3 regions of the Bacillus sp. 41-22 genome follow, and region 1 is predicted to be linked to each of the others. Evidence: a T-box and tRNA genes for the amino acid it is inferred to sense, from the RefSeq annotation. Region 1 holds a T-box; the other regions hold tRNA genes.
What was found. A T-box is a leader RNA that pairs with one kind of tRNA and senses whether it is charged. The one in region 1 lies ahead of thrS (threonine--tRNA ligase), so its partner is inferred to be a tRNA-Thr.
Positions count from the first base shown of each region.

Region 2: it has a tRNA-Thr gene. The T-box ahead of thrS (threonine--tRNA ligase) is inferred to sense a tRNA for this amino acid. The anticodon was not compared.
Region 3: it has a tRNA-Thr gene. The T-box ahead of thrS (threonine--tRNA ligase) is inferred to sense a tRNA for this amino acid. The anticodon was not compared.

Region 1 is NZ_CP084035.1:4,399,667-4,402,921, forward strand. Features, by position in the region: gene thrS (threonine--tRNA ligase) at 1-1,216, opposite strand, end outside; T-box leader at 1,265-1,492, opposite strand; gene ytxC (putative sporulation protein YtxC) at 1,524-2,405, opposite strand; gene dnaI (primosomal protein DnaI) at 2,795-3,255, opposite strand, start outside.
Region 2 is NZ_CP084035.1:4,686,294-4,689,548, forward strand. Features, by position in the region: tRNA gene LCF45_RS24100 (tRNA-Gly) at 1-57, opposite strand, end outside; tRNA gene LCF45_RS24105 (tRNA-Lys) at 71-146, opposite strand; tRNA gene LCF45_RS24110 (tRNA-Thr) at 157-232, opposite strand; tRNA gene LCF45_RS24115 (tRNA-Phe) at 247-322, opposite strand; tRNA gene LCF45_RS24120 (tRNA-Asp) at 337-412, opposite strand; tRNA gene LCF45_RS24125 (tRNA-Met) at 416-492, opposite strand; tRNA gene LCF45_RS24130 (tRNA-Ser) at 520-612, opposite strand; tRNA gene LCF45_RS24135 (tRNA-Ile) at 630-706, opposite strand; tRNA gene LCF45_RS24140 (tRNA-Met) at 711-787, opposite strand; tRNA gene LCF45_RS24145 (tRNA-Ala) at 808-880, opposite strand; tRNA gene LCF45_RS24150 (tRNA-Pro) at 895-968, opposite strand; tRNA gene LCF45_RS24155 (tRNA-Arg) at 980-1,053, opposite strand; tRNA gene LCF45_RS24160 (tRNA-Leu) at 1,057-1,145, opposite strand; tRNA gene LCF45_RS24165 (tRNA-Gly) at 1,162-1,236, opposite strand; tRNA gene LCF45_RS24170 (tRNA-Leu) at 1,266-1,346, opposite strand; tRNA gene LCF45_RS24175 (tRNA-His) at 1,371-1,446, opposite strand; tRNA gene LCF45_RS24180 (tRNA-Thr) at 1,457-1,532, opposite strand; tRNA gene LCF45_RS24185 (tRNA-Val) at 1,537-1,612, opposite strand; rRNA gene rrf (5S ribosomal RNA) at 1,618-1,733, opposite strand; rRNA gene LCF45_RS24195 (23S ribosomal RNA) at 1,835-3,255, opposite strand, start outside.
Region 3 is NZ_CP084035.1:735,136-738,390, forward strand. Features, by position in the region: rRNA gene LCF45_RS03640 (23S ribosomal RNA) at 1-176, shown strand, start outside; rRNA gene rrf (5S ribosomal RNA) at 277-392, shown strand; tRNA gene LCF45_RS03650 (tRNA-Val) at 398-473, shown strand; tRNA gene LCF45_RS03655 (tRNA-Tyr) at 482-565, shown strand; tRNA gene LCF45_RS03660 (tRNA-Gln) at 578-652, shown strand; tRNA gene LCF45_RS03665 (tRNA-Lys) at 657-732, shown strand; tRNA gene LCF45_RS03670 (tRNA-Leu) at 749-829, shown strand; tRNA gene LCF45_RS03675 (tRNA-Gly) at 859-933, shown strand; tRNA gene LCF45_RS03680 (tRNA-Leu) at 950-1,038, shown strand; tRNA gene LCF45_RS03685 (tRNA-Arg) at 1,042-1,115, shown strand; tRNA gene LCF45_RS03690 (tRNA-Pro) at 1,126-1,199, shown strand; tRNA gene LCF45_RS03695 (tRNA-Ala) at 1,215-1,287, shown strand; tRNA gene LCF45_RS03700 (tRNA-Ser) at 1,306-1,398, shown strand; tRNA gene LCF45_RS03705 (tRNA-Ser) at 1,460-1,552, shown strand; tRNA gene LCF45_RS03710 (tRNA-Met) at 1,577-1,653, shown strand; tRNA gene LCF45_RS03715 (tRNA-Asp) at 1,656-1,731, shown strand; tRNA gene LCF45_RS03720 (tRNA-Phe) at 1,741-1,816, shown strand; tRNA gene LCF45_RS03725 (tRNA-Thr) at 1,836-1,908, shown strand; tRNA gene LCF45_RS03730 (tRNA-Trp) at 1,915-1,985, shown strand; tRNA gene LCF45_RS03735 (tRNA-Ile) at 1,994-2,070, shown strand; tRNA gene LCF45_RS03740 (tRNA-Asn) at 2,078-2,152, shown strand; tRNA gene LCF45_RS03745 (tRNA-Glu) at 2,154-2,225, shown strand; gene LCF45_RS03750 (CBS domain-containing protein) at 2,357-2,776, shown strand; gene LCF45_RS03755 (DUF3965 domain-containing protein) at 3,200-3,255, shown strand, end outside.

The sequences.
Region 1 (3,255 bases):
CACGTTTTAATTCTTCTTTAATTTGATCTGGACGAACGAAAATGTGCGCATCATTTAAAGTCATTCCGCGTACACGTTGTAATCCAGATAATGCTCCAGACATTTCATAGCGGTGCATTGTTCCAAGTTCCGCAATACGGATTGGTAATTCACGGTAGCTGTGAATATCATTTTTATAAACCATCATATGGTGAGGGCAGTTCATTGGACGAAGAACTAACTCTTCATTATCCATTTCCATTGATGGGAACATGCCATCACGGTAATGGTTCCAGTGACCAGAAGTTTCATAAAGCTCTCTACTTCCTAATACTGGAGTGTATACGTGATCATAGCCTAAGCTTGCTTCTTTATCAACGATGTAACGCTCGATAATACGGCGAATTGTTGCACCTTTTGGTAACCAAAGTGGTAAACCTTGTCCTACTTTTTGGCTATTAGTAAATAGTTTTAACTCTTTACCTAATTTACGGTGATCGCGCTCTTTCGCTTCTTCAAGCATACGTAAGTGCTCATCTAATTCTGCTTTCTTAACGAATCCAGTACCGTAAATACGTTGTAACATTTTATTATTGCTATCGCCGCGCCAGTAAGCACCAGCAACACTTAATAATTTAAACACTTTAATCTTCCCTGTAGATGGAAGGTGAACACCACGGCAAAGGTCGAAGAATTCGCCTTGCTCATAGATTGAAATAACTGCATCTTCTGGAAGATCGTTAATTAAATCTAATTTTAACTCATCGCCGATTTCTTCAAAGCGACGAAGTGCTTCTGCACGTGGCACTTCATGACGAACGATTTCTAAGTTTTCGTTCACGATTTTTTGCATTTCTTTTTCGATTTTTTTGAAGTCTTCAACTGTAATTGCTTCTTCCATATCAATATCGTAGTAGAAGCCATTTTCGATTACTGGACCAATGCCAAGCTCAAGCTTAACATCTTTATATAAACGTTTTAACGCTTGTGCTAAAAGGTGAGCTGTTGAGTGGCGTAAAATATATAAGCCATCTTCAGAATCTAATGTAATAATAGAAACTGCACCATCTTCTTCGATTGGTGTAACAAGATCGATCATCTCATCGTTTAATTTTCCAGCCACAGCTTTTTTCTTTAAGCCTGGGCTAATAGAAGCTGCGATTTCTTCAGTTGTTACTCCTTTTGGAAACTCCTTCACAGCTCCATCAGGGAAAGTAATTTTAACTACATCTGCCATCACTGGTCACTCCTCTTTTTTTTCAAAATAAAAAACACTCATCCCATAAAAAGGGACGAGTGTTGAATTCGTGGTTCCACCCTTGTTCCAATTAACCTTATTGTTAATTGCTCAAGTTCAACATAACGGTGTTGTCCGTTAGCAATTACTAGAAAAACGTTCACTGCTAAAGTTTAGAGGTGGTAAGTAATTATCCCGTACTAGGAAGCTCACACCCTAAGGCTTCCCTCTCTGAAAATCGTAGAAAACTACCCATGTCCTCATCATGACATTTCAATATATTTCATTTATGTAGGTAATTATATGCTCAAAAACTTAGAAAATCAAGGGCGTTACCTTTATTTTTTAAATTTTTCACATTGCGCTCAAATTCATGTAATCCATGTAGTTGCACTCGTTCCTGAAATACATTTCGCAAAGTAATAATCATATTATGATCTTGTTCTTTCGTATATAAATAAATCTTTTTCGGCGAAATAGAAAGAAGTGGTGCAATTACTTTCGTATCGATATATACATCCTGTTTCTTTAATAATTCTTCATCTATATATTGAACCAATTTCTCCTGTTTTAAACGCCTACCTTTATCATCATAGAAAATAAAACTTTCATCAAAAATAAGATGTACACAGGACAAACGTGATTTCCGGCTACTTACTTGTTGGCGAAGTGTCTCAATGAATATTTGGTATTCCTGCTCCATCTTATACTCATCAATTGCAACTTCAGCAAGCTTAGTTACCATTTCCCTATATGTACGAAGACGAAAACGAACGTATGATGAAAACGAGAATGAGAGCGGATCACAAAGCCAATCATTCAAAGACGACGCAATATAAGATTCAAATTTTTGACGTGTTAAATCACTAGCTACTCCTTTTCTTCTTTCCTTTAAAATCTCATGTGCCATATGCAATATTTGATGACACTCTTCTTGTTCTTCATAAAAAAACTTTTCCTTTAAAATGGTATGAATCCATTCATTTTGTTTCACATTCATAATGAAATATAGTAATACTGGCAATAAAATCTTTTCAATATAATTTGATTCACATAATGGTATATGAATAACAACCTTTTGTTCATTTAAATATACACTTGTTTCCTTATATAAGGATTCTGTTCTTTTCGTTAGTTGTCTGTATACGTACACAGCATCATTTTTTTCTTCGAAGCAAATTTCAATCACTTTTGTCCCCCCTTTTATCCCCGCTCTAAAGGATTGCATCTATACGTTACAAATCCTATAAGAGTCCGATCTATGGAAGTTCACTCTTAGTAGAAACCTATCTCCCATCGTTAGAACATCCACTCGATATGGCTTGCTAATTTTATATATATTAAGGGAGGGAGAAAAAAATGATACAAGCTACTCTGAAAAAATGATTAAAATAAAGTGAAACTTTAATCAGTGGAGGTTTTGTCCATCCTCCACTGATTATTAGCCCGCACCAATCGGGCTTTTACGGGCAGCAGGGCTCCCACCTAACTTCTTTGCTTTACAGCCGAATTTTGAGGTGGGAGTCTTACTGCCCGCCAATAGCGGGATAAAAAAGAGCAAGCTTCTCAGCTCGCTCTTTACTTATTACGACGATTTTTCCCGCCAATTGGGATTGGCTTCGCTAAATATTTAATTCGTTCCATAATACGGGCCGCTTTCATCTCTTCTGCTTCACCGCGCTGTGTATACGTTAAATGATGTTCCAACTGTTTGAAATCAAAGTTAGATGTAAAGAACGTCGGTAAGTTTTCCAACATACGGAATTGCAAGATTGCACCGAGTACATCATCACGTACAAAACTTGACATCGCTTCTGCCCCGATATCATCTAACATTAATACTTGTACACGTTTGACAGCATCAATCTTTCCGCTAATCGAATTATCTTGAATCGAACTTTTGATTTCACGTAAAAATTCAGGGAAGTATACGAGCATCGAACTAATTTTCTTTCGCGCAAGCTCATTTGCAATTGCCCCTAAAAGATACGTTTTCCCTACACCAAATTTACCGTACAAATATAAACCTTGTGCTTTTT
Region 2 (3,255 bases), 290 kb from region 1:
ATCGAACTCTCGACCAGAGCTTGGAAGGCTCTTGTTTTACCACTAAACTACACCCGCATTAAATTAAAAATGGTGAGCCATGAAGGATTCGAACCTTCGACCCTCTGATTAAAAGTCAGATGCTCTACCAACTGAGCTAATGGCTCATTTTGAAAGTGGTGCCGGCTAGAGGACTTGAACCCCCAACCTACTGATTACAAGTCAGTTGCTCTACCAATTGAGCTAAGCCGGCTTGCGATTTCAAAATGGTGGCTCGGGACGGAATCGAACCGCCGACACGAGGATTTTCAGTCCTCTGCTCTACCGACTGAGCTACCGAGCCTTTATGTAAAAAAATGGCGGTCCCGACCGGGGTCGAACCGGCGATCTCCTGCGTGACAGGCAGGCATGTTAACCACTACACCACGGGACCATTTGGTTGCGGGGACAGGATTTGAACCTGCGACCTTCGGGTTATGAGCCCGACGAGCTACCGTACTGCTCCACCCCGCGATGATATAATATTTAATTTAGAAAAAATGGAGGAGGTAGAGGGATTCGAACCCCCGCGCGACTCTCGCCGCCTGTCGGTTTTCAAGACCGATCCCTTCAGCCGAACTTGGGTATACCTCCGAGATATGAACTTTGAGTGGTGGACCTTGTAGGACTCGAACCTACGACCGGACGGTTATGAGCCGTCTGCTCTAACCAGCTGAGCTAAAGGTCCTTTATGGTAGCGGCGGAGGGGATCGAACCCCCGACCTCACGGGTATGAACCGTACGCTCTAGCCAGCTGAGCTACACCGCCATAAGTTATATTCAAATAAGTGGAGCCTAGCGGGATCGAACCGCTGACCTCCTGCGTGCAAGGCAGGCGCTCTCCCAGCTGAGCTAAGGCCCCATATTTTGAAAATATCGGGAAGACAGGATTTGAACCTGCGACCCCCTGGTCCCAAACCAGGTGCTCTACCAAGCTGAGCCACTTCCCGTTAATAAAAAACGCGCCCGAGAGGAGTCGAACCCCTAACCTCTTGATCCGTAGTCAAACGCTCTATCCAATTGAGCTACGGGCGCATATGGTGCCGAGGGCGGGGGTCGAACCCGCACGGTGGTCACCCACCGCAGGATTTTAAGTCCTGTGCGTCTGCCTGTTCCGCCACCCCGGCATGTCATACTGAAAATTGGAGCGGAAGACGGGATTCGAACCCGCGACCCCAACCTTGGCAAGGTTGTATTCTACCACTGAACTACTTCCGCAAGACATGTTTGAGTTATTTTATTAAAAGTGCGGGTGAAGGGAGTCGAACCCCCACGCCAAAGGCGCTAGATCCTAAGTCTAGTGCGTCTGCCAATTCCGCCACACCCGCATATTATAATTTAAAAAGAAAAAATGGGGCGACTGATGGGAATTGAACCCACGAGTGCCGGAGCCACAATCCGGTGCGTTAACCACTTCGCCACAACCGCCATGATTTTCTGGTGCCGACTAGAGGACTTGAACCCCCAACCTACTGATTACAAGTCAGTTGCTCTACCAATTGAGCTAAGTCGGCTAAATGGTGGAGGATGACGGGATCGAACCGCCGACCCCCTGCTTGTAAGGCAGGTGCTCTCCCAGCTGAGCTAATCCTCCGAATTGCCTGGCAACGTCCTACTCTCACAGGGACAAGGTCCCAACTACCATCGGCGCTAGAGAGCTTAACTTCCGTGTTCGGTATGGGAACGGGTGTGACCTCTCTGCCATCATTACCAGACTGTATTCATTTAAGACAAGAATTATCATAACTTATTCGACATTTAAAGTCAACAAGTTTTTTATATTCTTTCAAAACTAGATAACATTGCTTCATATTATATGGTTAAGTCCTCGATCTATTAGTATTCGTCAGCTCCACATGTCACCATGCTTCCACCTCGAACCTATCAACCTGATCATCTTTCAGGGATCTTACTAGCTTACGCTATGGGAAATCTCATCTTGAGGGGGGCTTCATGCTTAGATGCTTTCAGCACTTATCCCTTCCGCACATAGCTACCCAGCTATGCCCTTGGCAGAACAACTGGTACACCAGCGGTGCGTCCATCCCGGTCCTCTCGTACTAAGGACAGCTCCTCTCAAATTTCCTGCGCCCACGACGGATAGGGACCGAACTGTCTCACGACGTTCTGAACCCAGCTCGCGTACCGCTTTAATGGGCGAACAGCCCAACCCTTGGGACCGACTACAGCCCCAGGATGCGATGAGCCGACATCGAGGTGCCAAACCTCCCCGTCGATGTGGACTCTTGGGGGAGATAAGCCTGTTATCCCCGGGGTAGCTTTTATCCGTTGAGCGATGGCCCTTCCATGCGGAACCACCGGATCACTAAGCCCGACTTTCGTCCCTGCTCGACTTGTAGGTCTCGCAGTCAAGCTCCCTTATGCCTTTGCACTCTACGAATGATTTCCAACCATTCTGAGGGAACCTTTGGGCGCCTCCGTTACACTTTAGGAGGCGACCGCCCCAGTCAAACTGCCCACCTGACACTGTCTCCCGGGTCGATAAGACCCGTAGGTTAGAATTTCAATACAGTCAGGGCGGTATCCCACCAGCGCCTCCACCGAAGCTAGCGCTCCGGTTTCAATGGCTCCCGCCTATCCTGTACAAACTGTACCAAAATTCAATATCAGGCTACAGTAAAGCTCCACGGGGTCTTTCCGTCCTGTCGCGGGTAACCTGCATCTTCACAGGTACTATAATTTCACCGAGTCTCTGGTTGAGACAGTGCCCAAATCGTTACACCTTTCGTGCGGGTCGGAACTTACCCGACAAGGAATTTCGCTACCTTAGGACCGTTATAGTTACGGCCGCCGTTTACTGGGGCTTCAGTTCAGAGCTTCGCTTACGCTAACCCCTCTCCTTAACCTTCCAGCACCGGGCAGGTGTCAGCCCCTATACTTCGCCTTACGGCTTCGCAGAGACCTGTGTTTTTGCTAAACAGTCGCTTGGGCCTATTCACTGCGGCTTTCCGTTAAGAAAGCACCCCTTCTCCCGAAGTTACGGGGTCATTTTGCCGAGTTCCTTAACCAGAGTTCTCTCGCACACCTTAGGATTCTCTCCTCGCCTACCTGTGTCGGTTTGCGGTACAGGCACCTTTTATCTCGCTAGAAGCTTTTCTTGGCAGCGGGGAATCAAAGACTTCGCTCCATAAGGAGCTTCCCCATCACAGCTCAGCCTTCACGATAAGCGGATTTGCCTACTTATCAGCCTAACTGCTTGGACGTGCACAACCAATC
Region 3 (3,255 bases), 1.6 Mb from region 1:
TATGTGCGGAAGGGATAAGTGCTGAAAGCATCTAAGCATGAAGCCCCCCTCAAGATGAGATTTCCCATAGCGTAAGCTAGTAAGATCCCTGAAAGATGATCAGGTTGATAGGTTCGAGGTGGAAGCATGGTGACATGTGGAGCTGACGAATACTAATAGATCGAGGACTTAACCATATAATATGAAGCAACGTTATCTAGTTTTGAGAGAATATAAAAAACTTATTGACTTTCTAAGTGAATCAAGTATAATAATGTTTGTCTCAATCGAATATAGTCTGGTAATGATGGCAGAGAGGTCACACCCGTTCCCATACCGAACACGGAAGTTAAGCTCTCTAGCGCCAATGGTAGTTGGGACCTTGTCCCTGCGAGAGTAGGACGTTGCCAGGCAAAATGGAGGATTAGCTCAGCTGGGAGAGCACCTGCCTTACAAGCAGGGGGTCGGCGGTTCGATCCCGTCATCCTCCACCATATATGTCGGAGGGGTAGCGAAGTGGCTAAACGCGGCGGACTGTAAATCCGCTCCTTCGGGTTCGGCAGTTCGAATCTGCCCCCCTCCACCATTTCTTAATTATTGGGCTATAGCCAAGCGGTAAGGCAACGGACTTTGACTCCGTCATGCGCTGGTTCGAATCCAGCTAGCCCAGCCATTAAGAGCCATTAGCTCAGTTGGTAGAGCATCTGACTTTTAATCAGAGGGTCGAAGGTTCGAATCCTTCATGGCTCACCATTTTCTTAAAAAATATGCGGGTGTGGCGGAATTGGCAGACGCACTAGACTTAGGATCTAGCGCCTTTGGCGTGGGGGTTCGACTCCCTTCACCCGCACTTTTAATAAAATAACTCAAACATGTCTTGCGGAAGTAGTTCAGTGGTAGAATACAACCTTGCCAAGGTTGGGGTCGCGGGTTCGAATCCCGTCTTCCGCTCCAATTTTCAGTATGACATGCCGGGGTGGCGGAACAGGCAGACGCACAGGACTTAAAATCCTGCGGTGGGTGACCACCGTGCGGGTTCGACCCCCGCCCTCGGCACCATATGCGCCCGTAGCTCAATTGGATAGAGCGTTTGACTACGGATCAAGAGGTTAGGGGTTCGACTCCTCTCGGGCGCGCTTTTATTAACGGGAAGTGGCTCAGCTTGGTAGAGCACCTGGTTTGGGACCAGGGGGTCGCAGGTTCAAATCCTGTCTTCCCGATTTTCCCAAAAACATGGGGCCTTAGCTCAGCTGGGAGAGCGCCTGCCTTGCACGCAGGAGGTCAGCGGTTCGATCCCGCTAGGCTCCACTTTATTTTTTATATGTCGGAGGTATACCCAAGTTCGGCTGAAGGGATCGGTCTTGAAAACCGACAGGCGGCGAGAGTCGCGCGGGGGTTCGAATCCCTCTACCTCCTCCATTTTTTTAAAAAGTGGTTTAGTTACATATAAAAATGAATAAGATATTAATTTTTCCTTCATGGAGGTATACCCAAGTTCGGCTGAAGGGATCGGTCTTGAAAACCGACAGGCGGCGAGAGTCGCGCGGGGGTTCGAATCCCTCTACCTCCTCCATTTATTTTTAAAACATAATATCGTCGCGGGGTGGAGCAGTACGGTAGCTCGTCGGGCTCATAATCCGAAGGTCGCAGGTTCAAATCCTGTCCCCGCAACCAATGGTCCCGTGGTGTAGTGGTTAACATGCCTGCCTGTCACGCAGGAGATCGCCGGTTCGACCCCGGTCGGGACCGCCATTTTATGTTGGCTCGGTAGCTCAGTCGGTAGAGCAGAGGACTGAAAATCCTCGTGTCGGCGGTTCGATTCCGTCCCGAGCCACCATTTTTTTGTTTTTTTTTATGCCGGCTTAGCTCAATTGGTAGAGCAACTGACTTGTAATCAGTAGGTTGGGGGTTCAAGTCCTCTAGCCGGCATCATTTAGGGGCATAGTTTAAAGGTAGAACTGAGGTCTCCAAAACCTCCAGTGTGGGTTCAATTCCTACTGCCCCTGTAAAGTATGGGCCTATAGCTCAGCTGGTTAGAGCGCACGCCTGATAAGCGTGAGGTCGATGGTTCGAGTCCATTTAGGCCCACCATATATATTCCGCAGTAGCTCAGTGGTAGAGCTATCGGCTGTTAACCGATCGGTCGTAGGTTCGAGTCCTACCTGCGGAGCCATGGCCCGTTGGTCAAGTGGTTAAGACACCGCCCTTTCACGGCGGTAACACGGGTTCGAATCCCGTACGGGTCATAAAAAAAGAGTCAGCATATTGCTGACTCTTTTTTATTATGTATAAGCCTCTTTTTATCACCTTATTTTTCTGAAATAAATAAAGGGATTTAGGAAAAGCTATGGTATGTATTAAAAGGAGGAGATGAAAAATGACGCAAGTTAGAGAACTTATGAGTACTCATATCGTACATTGTACACCATTAGACAATGTATATGAGGCGGCTGTAAAAATGAAGGAAGAATCGGTTGGATTGATTCCTGTTATTGAAAATAAACAAGTTGTTGGGCTTGTTACTGATCGAGACTTAGTTGTTCGTGGGATTGCTGAAAAACATCCTGGATCTAATCAAATTACAAATGTAATGACAACAAACATTGTTTCAGTTTCTCCAGATGATTCTATTGAAAAAGCTACAGAATTAATGGCACAATATCAAATTAGACGGTTACCGGTTGTTGAGAGCGGTCAACTTGTTGGGATGCTAGCACTAGGTGATTTAGCTATAAGAAAATCAGCAGATGATCAAGCAGGGTTTGCTTTAAGTGAAATCTCAGAGCATACGGAATAAACTATTTATAAAGATCAGATACATTATTCTAGTATATACGGATTAAACTAATATGTTAGCGTGATGTATCTGAGACATTATATAATAAGTATAGCGTCAATATTTTTGACAGTTTTTTTTAATTTGTCATTCCTGATTTTTAATAAGAGAAAAAATGATATACTGAGAGATATAAGTATTATGATAGATTTTGAATATAACAATATTCATCGTTAATGATGTAATAATGAATTAATATTTCCTACATAGATAAAGTGAAACTTTAATTATTGGGGGGTGTCCATCCCAAAATAATTATTAGTTGAACCAATCGGGCTTTTATGGGCAGTTTTATCTCCTACCTAACTTCCTCGCATTCGCAGAATTTTGAGGTGGGAGTCTTACTGCCCGCAAATAGCGGGATAAAAAGGGAAGGGGAATTATATGAGGGCTGTACAGGGCGATCCAAATTGGAATTTGGTTACAGATACATATATAGA